3 regions of the Pseudoalteromonas sp. BZA4 genome follow, and region 2 is predicted to be linked to each of the others. Evidence: predicted binding sites of a transcription regulator. Region 2 holds the regulator's gene; each other region holds the start of a gene.
The links. The regulator FliA, encoded in region 2, starts transcription of late flagellar genes. The targets are predictions, from matches to a motif close to CTAAAGNTNNNNNNNNNNNNGCCGATA.

Region 1: the regulator FliA is predicted to act here: its motif matches at 1,182-1,208, upstream of ABMY41_RS17145 (DUF5610 domain-containing protein).
Region 3: the regulator FliA is predicted to act here: its motif matches at 1,720-1,746, upstream of pomA (flagellar motor protein PomA).

The regions. Positions count from the first base shown of each region.
Region 1 is NZ_JBECOT010000052.1:21,991-25,275, forward strand. It holds gene trmA (tRNA (uridine(54)-C5)-methyltransferase TrmA) at 1-1,073, opposite strand, end outside; gene ABMY41_RS17145 (DUF5610 domain-containing protein) at 1,238-2,356, shown strand; gene murI (glutamate racemase) at 2,423-3,217, shown strand; gene ABMY41_RS17155 (RNA-binding protein) at 3,180-3,285, opposite strand, start outside.
Region 2 is NZ_JBECOT010000029.1:25,613-28,897, reverse strand. It holds gene ABMY41_RS12910 (chemotaxis protein CheA) at 1-91, opposite strand, end outside; gene ABMY41_RS12905 (protein phosphatase CheZ) at 107-874, opposite strand; gene cheY (chemotaxis response regulator CheY) at 892-1,275, opposite strand; gene ABMY41_RS12895 (RNA polymerase sigma factor FliA) at 1,316-2,026, opposite strand; gene ABMY41_RS12890 (MinD/ParA family protein) at 2,053-2,913, opposite strand; gene flhF (flagellar biosynthesis protein FlhF) at 2,906-3,285, opposite strand, start outside.
Region 3 is NZ_JBECOT010000046.1:24,492-27,776, reverse strand. It holds gene ABMY41_RS16230 (flagellar motor protein MotB) at 1-885, opposite strand, end outside; gene pomA (flagellar motor protein PomA) at 889-1,656, opposite strand; gene xseB (exodeoxyribonuclease VII small subunit) at 1,929-2,171, shown strand; gene ispA ((2E,6E)-farnesyl diphosphate synthase) at 2,176-3,075, shown strand; gene dxs (1-deoxy-D-xylulose-5-phosphate synthase) at 3,165-3,285, shown strand, end outside.

The DNA.
Region 1 (3,285 bases), on a different contig from region 2:
GATTCGATGTGGTGGGTGTAAGGGAACTGATCAAAAATCGCAAAGCGTTTTACTTCATGGGTTTTGCATAAGTGATCAAGGTCACGTTCTAAGGTATCTGGGTTACACGAGATATAAATAATATTGTCGTAGTTCGCAACTAGGTCACAAGTTAGTGTGTCCATGCCAGCACGTGGAGGATCCACTAAGATTGTTTGGCAGTTATAGCTTTTCAGGTCTATGCCATCTAAACGAGAGAAAGTACGTTCGCCTTTCATTGCTTGGGTGAACTCTTCACTCGACATACGAATGATATCTAAGTTCTCAACCTTGTTCTGTGCGATATTGTATTGCGCTGAGTAAACCGATGATTTTGAAATCTCAGTGGCTAATACGCGGTCGAATGAGCCTGCAAGAGCAATCGAAAAGTTACCATTCCCACAATATAACTCCAGTAAGTCATTACTGAGAGGTTGGCAAAGGGCTTGTGCCCACTCTAGCATCTTGATGTTTACTTTAGCATTCGGTTGCGTAAAGCTATTTTCGACTTGTTGATAAGTAAGCTCTTTACCGTTTACGTTTAAACGCTCGATAACATAGTCATTACCAATCACTTCTTTTTGCTTACGAGCACGGCCAATAAAATCAATCTTAAACTGTGTGCTCAGTTTTGCTTTAAGCTCTTTAATTGCTTGTAGCCACTGCTCATCTAGTTGTTTGTGATACAACAAGCTAACAAGGATCTCGCCACTTAAGCTTGAAAGGTAATCGATTTGAAACAGCTTACGGCGCAGAACTTCATTGTCTTTTAAGTTTTCGATCATCGCTTGCATCACTTCACCCACTAAAGGTGCTGCAGGGTCAAACTCATCTACGCGGATCTTTTCTTTGGTTTGTTGATCAAACATGATGTGAAACAGGTCTTCACCTTCATGCCAAACACGAAACTCTGCACGTTGGCGGTAATGAATAGGATCAGAGCCGAACACTTCTAATTTTTCGACCCCAAAACGTCGAAACTGTGAGGTGATGCGCTGCTCTTTCTCACTCAATTGTGCATCGTATTGAGTTGTATCAATTTTTATAACCGCCATGGCTGATTACCTTTTATCTCTTAGCTGTATAACGGCGCTATTGTAGGGAGCGCTGAGGATTTGTCTAGTTTTGTTATTTATTTTAGTGTCGTTTTTTTATACAAAAAACTTAAGTTTTGTGGTTTTTGGCCGATAATGAGTTAACCATAACATGGAGTCGGATCATGAAAATTGGCAACCTAGGCTATATGCCTAATACAAATGTGAATAAATACAATGGTAAACAGGCACTGCAGCAGCCTACCATTCAAAATCGTCAAGATAGTTATCAGCAACGCGGCAGAGAGCTCGCGGCAAAAGTTCTTGATGATAAACTTGCTGAGGCACTAGGTTTACCTAAAGCCGAAGAGAAAAAAGATAAACCCTTGTTCGACTTTGAAGAGATCGTGAAAAACGTACTCGACTTTGTTGGCGGTGCACTTCGTAAAGCAAAAGCTGATGGTGCTGATGATGAAAAACTCAAAGGCATGCTAGGTGATGCACGTAAAGGTGTGCAAATGGGCATCGACGATGCGTACGATGAGCTTAAAGAGTCAGGTATTCTTAACGATGACATCGAAGAGGGTATCGAAAAGTCTAAAGAAGGTATCTTCAAAGGTATTGATGAATTAGAAGAAGACTTGTTCAATCCTAAACCTAATGCGGTTTCAGTAAGCCAAGCTCAATACATCAGCTTAAGTAATAACGCAGAGTACACTTTCACCACCGCTGAAGGTGACGAAGTAAGTATTAGCTTTGCTGATGCATACGAAAGCAAGTCTGCAAGCAGCTATAGCAAAAATGGTGACAACGAAGCCTTTGTCAGTGAGTCTTCGCAATCACGTGATTTATCATTCTCGATGTCGGTCAATGGTGATTTAAATGAGCAAGAGCAGCAAGCTATCAATGAATTGATGAAAGACTTACAAAGCGTTAGCGAAACATTCTTCTCTGGTTCATTAGAAGATGCCTTTGAACAAGCTAAAGAGCTTAACTTAGGTAACGAGCAACTCGTTGGCTTTACGATGGATCTGAAACAAACCAAAACAGTAGCAGCGATTAAAGGCTATGAAGAATATAAACCAGCCCCTGAAAAAGAAGTTGCTGAGAAAATAGCGCCATTTAATGACGACTTGAAACAGGCGTTTAATAAAGCGGGCGATATTGGTTTGCAAAATGAACTGGCTGGCATCTTACAATGGTTAAACCAAGATAAAGAAGAAGTCAGTAAGCTGGTGGATTATACCAAAGCAATGTTTGAGCAAATGAATAAGCTTCGCTCGGCAACAGAAGAAGAGGCTTAGCCCTTTCTTTCTTTTTATAAAGCTGCATGGCAAACTGCTGACCTTTGATGATCCGAGGTAAGCAGTTTGTCAGTTCATATAATGGTGTTTGATTCTGGTATAGGTGGAACAACTGTACTTGAACAGATCCAAGCATTGATCCCTGATGCTGATTATAGTTATTTTATGGACAATGCTTTATTGCCATATGGCGCGCAGAGCCAGCAAACGATCATAGCACGCCTTTTTGCGCTACTACAGTTTATCGAAACAGCAAACTTACACGTTGATATCCTAGTTATTGCGTGTAATACCGCCTCTACCTCTGCCTTAGAAACTATTCGTCAGCACACAAGTATAGAAGTTGTTGGGGTAGTACCTGCAATAAAACCTGCTTGCGCTATAAGTAACAGCAAACATATTGGTTTACTGGCGACACCATCAACCATCAAGAGTCGTTATACTGCAAACTTAATTAGTACTCATAGCCAAGGCACACAAGTCAGCTTATATGGCTCAACAGCACTGGTAGAAATTGCTGAAACACTATTTCATACACAGAGACTCAATAAAGCAAAGCTTGAGAAAGTATTGAGTGATTTAGCGATAGCAGAAGATATAGATGTATTGGTACTTGGATGTACACACTTTCCATTATTAGCCAGCGCGATCAGTGACTACTATAAACAACAGATCTTCCTTATTGACTCAGGCAAAGCGATTGCTAAGCGCGTTGAAAGTTTAATTGCTCTACAAGGCTTTACTCTTACTACAGGTAAAAAAAAGCCGCTGCACTATTATGCAACGGCTTCTATTGGTCATTCGCAATTAAGCGTTGAGCTTATTACGCTGACTGATCAGATCCCTCACGAAAGCTGTTAGCTTCGTTCTCTTGTTTTTGTTTTGCTTCACGCACTTTTAAAGTGCGTTGTTGGAATTCGCTATCATTT
Region 2 (3,285 bases):
GCTCGACTAATTGCTCTGACAAAAGCTCTAAGATTTCTCCTGCTTCAACAAGGAAATCCTGTAATATATCTTCATCGACTTCAAAGCTCATGCAGCTACTCTCCTCTTAGAAGCCCAGGCTTGATAATAGATCATCGACTTCATCTTGTCCTGAGACAACATCATCGCGAGACTCTTTATCAATAATTGGCCCTTCAGGACCTGCTAGTGTGTCACTTGTTGCAGGTGCTTTTTCTATGGCCTGTTTTTCTTGTTGTTGATGACCATCTTCTTGACTGCCAAACACAGTTAAGAGATTAATTAAACTGTCTTCTACCTCTCGCACCAACTCAATAACACGGCGAATAACTTGTCCGGTTAAATCCTGATAATCCTGCGCCAACAGCACATTAGTCATCAAACCTTGGAGCTCATCGGTTTTGGTATGCGAGTTATTCATGAACTTATCTAAGCTATGACATAACGATTTAAATTCACCGAGTTCAATTTCTCGGTTCATTAAACGATCCCACGTAGGTTTGATTGCGGCAATTTCATCAGCAAGTTGTTGCGCTATTGGTAAACTTGCTTCAACCGCATCCATGGTTTTATTGGCGGCGCTTTCTGTCATTTCCATAACATAATTTAAGCGCTGCTTAGCGTCTGGGATCGCTTCGGTAGTTAAATCAGTGAGACGAGTATCTAGGTCAAAGTTTTTTAATGCTTCATGAAGCTGACGCGTCAATTTGCCGACTTCAGCAAACAACTCTGATTGTTCTTTTGATGCAGCGTCAAGAATGAGCTTATCCGCTTTTTCTTGTTCACCATTTTCAAGATACTCAACAAGTTGACGAGCTTGCTCTAAACTTATTTGAGGCGCAGCAAGTGCTGACATAAGCCTCTCCCCTTAGATTAACCTAGACGTTCAAACACTTTTTCCAATTTGGTTTTAAGTGTCGCAGCAGTGAATGGTTTAACGATATAGCCATTTACACCTGCTTGAGCAGCAGCAACAATTTGTTCTTTTTTCGCTTCAGCTGTCACCATTAAAACAGGAATATGCTTAAGGCTATCATCAGCACGAATTGCACGTAACAAATCAATACCTTGCATACCAGGCATGTTCCAATCTGTTACAACAAAATCAAATTCTTGATTTTGTAGCATTGGCAATGCTGTTGAACCGTCGTCAGCTTCCTGCACATTGGTAAAACCTAAATCCCTTAATAGATTTTTAATGATACGTCTCATTGTAGAAAAATCATCAACAACAAGAATTTTCATGTTTTTATCCAAAACATCCTCCGGTGAGGTTTGAACCTTTATTTACTTACTACTAATTAATCCAGTCATTGATTTTTGCTTTGAGCTTAATCATCGCCTGACCATGTATTTGACTCACACGCGACTCGCTAACATCGAGTATGTGTCCTATTTCTTTTAAGTTCATTTCGTCGTTGTAGTACAAAGACAAAACGAGAGCATCTCTTTCTGGTAACGATTGGATAGCCGTTAATAGAGACTGGTTAAACCGCTCATTTTTAACGTTATTAAACGGTTTGTCTAGTCCTAAATCCTGACCTACTGGTGTGATAACGTCTTCATCTACACCTAAATCTTCAATACCTAATACTTTACTCGAATTTACATCATGTAGAATATGATGGTACTCATCTAGCGTAATATCAAGTTTTTCAGCGACTTCAGTATCTTTGGGCTCACGATTTAAAGAGCTTTCTAATTCGGAAATGGTTTCAGCCACAAGGCGGGCATTTCGGTGAACAGAGCGTGGCGCCCAGTCACCTCTACGAATTTCGTCTAACATCGCACCACGAATACGAATTCCAGCGAAGGTTTCGAAACTAGCACCTTTGCTAGCATCAAAGTTTTTTGACGCTTCAATTAGGCCTATCATGCCTGATTGAATTAAATCATCGAGTTGCACACTGGCAGGTAAACGAGCAATTAGATGGCATGCCACTTTTTTGACTAAAGAGGCATGTTTTTCGACAATCGCATTTAAATTCTGTGCTGATTGATATCCCATCGCTTTATTCACCGATGTTGTCATAGTTAGCCGTTTACTAGTTTTTCAATAAAAAATTCTAAATGGCCAGACGGTTGATTAGGGATCGGCCACTTAACTGCTTTTGTTGCTAATGTTTTAAACGCCACCGCTGCCGGAGAGTTTGGGAATAATTCAACAATCACCTTTTGACGTCGCGTAGATTTACGCATGTTCTCGTCATAAGGAATGGTTGCTACCAACTCCATTGAAACATCTAAAAAACGATCCGTTACTTTTGAAAGTTTAGCAAATAATTCTTGCCCTTCACGCAAACTGCGCACCATATTGGCAACAATTTTAAATTTATATACGCCATGCTCACGGCTAAGCACTTTAATAAGTGCGTAAGCATCAGTAATTGAGGTAGGTTCATCGCATACAACCACAACAACGTCTTGGGCTGCACGAGAAAAGCTTAATACCATGTCAGAAATACCTGCGGCGGTATCAACAATTAATATATCAAATTCGGTGTTTAACTCGCTAAAAGCGCGAATAAGGCCTGCATGCTCAGATGGCGTTAATTCAACCATACTTTGTGAACCAGACGTCGCTGGTACAATTTTGATGCCCGCAGGGCCTTCAACAAGAATTTCGTCAAGCTCACACTCGCCTGACAAAACATGAGATAAATTACGTTCAACACGAAGGCCAAGCATTACGTCACAGTTTGCCAAACCTAAATCGGCATCTAATACTAATACACGATTTCCTTGCTGACCTAATGCGATTGCGGTATTGAGTGAAACGTTGGTTTTACCCACTCCACCTTTACCGCCAGTAACAGCGATAACTTTAACGCCACTATTATTATTTTGATTCATTTTGCGCAGGCCGCTTGCTTGATCTAATACTGTATTAATCATACATCCCTACTGTGTTCGACGCTACTGCTTGACGTCTTGAATGTTGTGCTTTTGCTCGTTTTAAATACAATTGTTCAGCTTTTTTCACTAGTTTTTCAGCATTCGCTACGCGAATATCCTCAGGAACGCGCTGACCGTTAGTAAGATACCCTATTGGCAGGCGATTTTGAATCGCTATGCTAATAATCTCACCTAAACTTAAAGATTCATCCAATTTAGTGAAGATACAGCCACTTAGGTGAACCTTTTTAAAGTGTCTTACGGTTTCTTGCAACACATTTATCTGTGCTGTAGCACTTAATACTAAATAACTACGAATATCAACACGCTGATTACGCATTAGGGTATTTAACTGCTCAGTTAAACGTAAAT
Region 3 (3,285 bases), on a different contig from region 2:
GCCTTGCATGATAGAGATTTCAACACGGCGATTTCGCCTACGGTCTTCATCGGTCACATTCGGTACAAGGGGTCTGGTTTCTGCGTGACCTACAACCATCATACGAGACTTATCAAAACCTGGCGCTTTTTCCATTTCACTAGCAACTGCCACCGCACGCTTTGATGATAAATCCCAGTTGTTAGTATAAAGCTCATTCGATACTTGGAAGTCATCAGTGTGCCCTGACACGGTTATTTCACCCGGCACATCTTTTAACAGCGTAGCAATATCACGAATAATAGGTTTAAATTTTGGTTGTAAAAATGCACTACCTGATGGGAATGAACCATTCTCACGAATGCGAATAATAATTTGCTGGCCTAATGACTCAAGCTCAATCGCACCATCCATAATTTGTTGTTCTAGTTGCTGGGCAATTTTCTTCACAAGTTCATTTGTTTGTTCTTGATCAGCTGCTGAAATTGACTGTTCTAAAGCTTGTTGCTGCGCCGTACTTTGCGATTCACCACCACGTTTATTGCCGCGCTGTTCTTGTCGACCACCGGCAGAGCTTTCATCACCAGCTTGAAACTCAAGCATTTGTTGTGTCATTTCTACGGTTTGTTGTTGAATTGTCTCAATAGGAGTGGGTTCAGGTTTACCCGGAGTAAACTCCATGGCAATGACCGAGGTTCCTTTTGGAATATCTTTTACTTCAATTTTATTTTGTACACCGAAAGCAAACTTCATAGAGCCGGCAACTTGCTTAAACTTCAGTACGTCCATTTCTGAGAAGGCAAGCAAGAGTACAAAGAAGCACATTAATAATGACATTAAATCTGCGAAGGTTCCCATCCAGGCGGGTAAACCTGGAGGTGGACATTTGCACTCTTGATCTGACATACCCTACTCCTCGGTATCAACTTTACGTTTTGATTCGGCTAAGTAGTTTTTCAAGATACCTTCAATTACTTTCGGGTTTTGACCATCTTGAATACCCAGTACCGCGTCGAGAATCAAACGCTGGTTAAGTGCTTCCTCGTCTTTACGTAGCTCTAGTTTTACCTGAATTGGAATAGCAACAACGTTTGCTAAGAACGCACCATAGAGAGTAGTTAAAAGTGCAACCGCCATAGCAGGGCCGATTGCTTTTGGGTCATCCATGTTTGATAACATAGCAACCAAACCGATTAGCGTACCGATCATCCCCATTGCAGGAGCGATATCGGCAAGTGATTTGAATAACCCGGCCCCTAGTTCATGACGGTTAGCAGTAAGAGAAATATCTTTTTGTAGGGTGGCACGAACAACATCAGCATCATGACCATCCACTAACATATCGACCCCTTTACGCATAAAACCGTTGGGGATTTCGGCTTCTTCTAATGCTAAGAAACCACCTTTACGTGCTGAGTCAGCTAATTCTACTGCTTTTTCAATTAACTCTTCTGGAGATTCGATTTTGAACATAAAGGCTTTTGCAGCGACTTTACCTATGCCCAAAAATTGCCCCATAGTGAAGTTTGATAATACGATAAAAATCGAACCACCAAATACAATGACCACCGAAGGCGTGTTGTAAAACATTGCAACTTGGCCGTCACTACTTAACACCATCGACATAGCAATTAAGCCTATGGCACCAAGAATACCTATTATGGTTGCTAAATCCACATACCCCTCCAGAGGAACAATTACACGACACCCTCAGGTATCAAATTTTTATTATTAACTGCTTATCGGCAAGCAGTTGAAATACTTAAATCATTAAATGAATTAATTTTATTTTAATGTAAGATTTTTAAGCTACAAGTTTAAGCTGTATCTAAAACCGTAAAAATAGCATATTGAAAATGGATTATGCGTAAAAAAACACATCATTCTTTGACCTAGTTTAGCATTCCCCCTAAAATTGGCCTCACTTTCTAACAGCTATCGAGGCCACAATGGCAACAAAGAAACCAGAAAACTTAAGCTTTGAAGAAGCGCTGGATGAATTATCTCAAATTGTTGCACAAATGGAGCAAGGTGAATTGTCACTAGAACAATCGCTAAAACAATTTGAACGCGGCATTGCACTGGCGAATGCTTCGTCTGGTAAGTTACAGCAAGCCGAACAAAAAGTTGCCATTTTAATGGGTAACGATAGCCAAGCTCCTCTTAGCAATTTTGATTCAAACTTGGACTAATTAAGTGCAATTAAAAGAACAACTACAACGCGCTCGTGAAGACGTTGAAGCACATTTAAATCGCTATTTCGAACGACCACTTAATACCGAAAAAACCATCAAAGAAGCCACCCATTACGGTGTTTTAAATGGTGGTAAGCGCTTACGTCCATACCTTGTATACGCAACGGGTCGAATGATGGGCGCAGATAAAGCCGATCTTGATATTCTTGCTGCCGCTATTGAGTGTATTCATAGCTACTCTTTAGTCCATGATGACTTACCTGCCATGGATGATGATGACTTAAGACGTGGCCGCCCTACTTGTCATATTGTCTACGGCGAAGCGCAAGCCATACTTGCCGGAGATGCATTACAAACACTGGCATTTGATTTAATCGCTAACCATCAATTTGCAGTTTCAGCTACGCAACAAGTAAAAATGATAGCCTCGTTAAGCAAAGCCTCAGGTATTGAGGGTATGGTAGGTGGGCAAGCACTGGATATCGAAGCGACCGATAAACAAACCGATAAACAAATTACTGTTGAACAGCTGGAGCGCATTCATCAGCTAAAAACAGGCGCCTTGCTTAATTGTGCTATTACACTCGGTGCATTGAGTGCAAAAAACTGTGATGAACATACTCTCGCGCAATTAAACCTATTTGGCCAAGCAATAGGACTGGCTTTTCAGGTACAAGACGATATCCTTGATGTTGAAGCTGATACTGAAACATTAGGTAAGCCACAAGGCTCAGATATTGCAGCTAATAAAGCAACTTACCCTGCTTTACTAGGTATGGCTGGCGCAAAGCAAAAAGCACAAGATTTACTGGCTCAAGCTCATCAAGCTCTTGAGGCAATTGATTACGACACCAGTGAACTGGCGAGCCTTGCTAGCTATATCGTTGAACGTAATTATTAATGCCAAAAAAAGAAAGACAAAATAACTAAAAAATCAGAGCGGCAATGGGCTATAATGCACTCTGGTTAGCGAAGGATGTATAAAAAATCATGACACTTGATAGTAGCAAGTATCCATTATTAAGTTTGGTTGACGAACCAGCACAACTGCGTGATTTAGCGCAAGACAAGTTACCTGCGTTTAGTAAAGAGTTACGCGAATACCTACTTA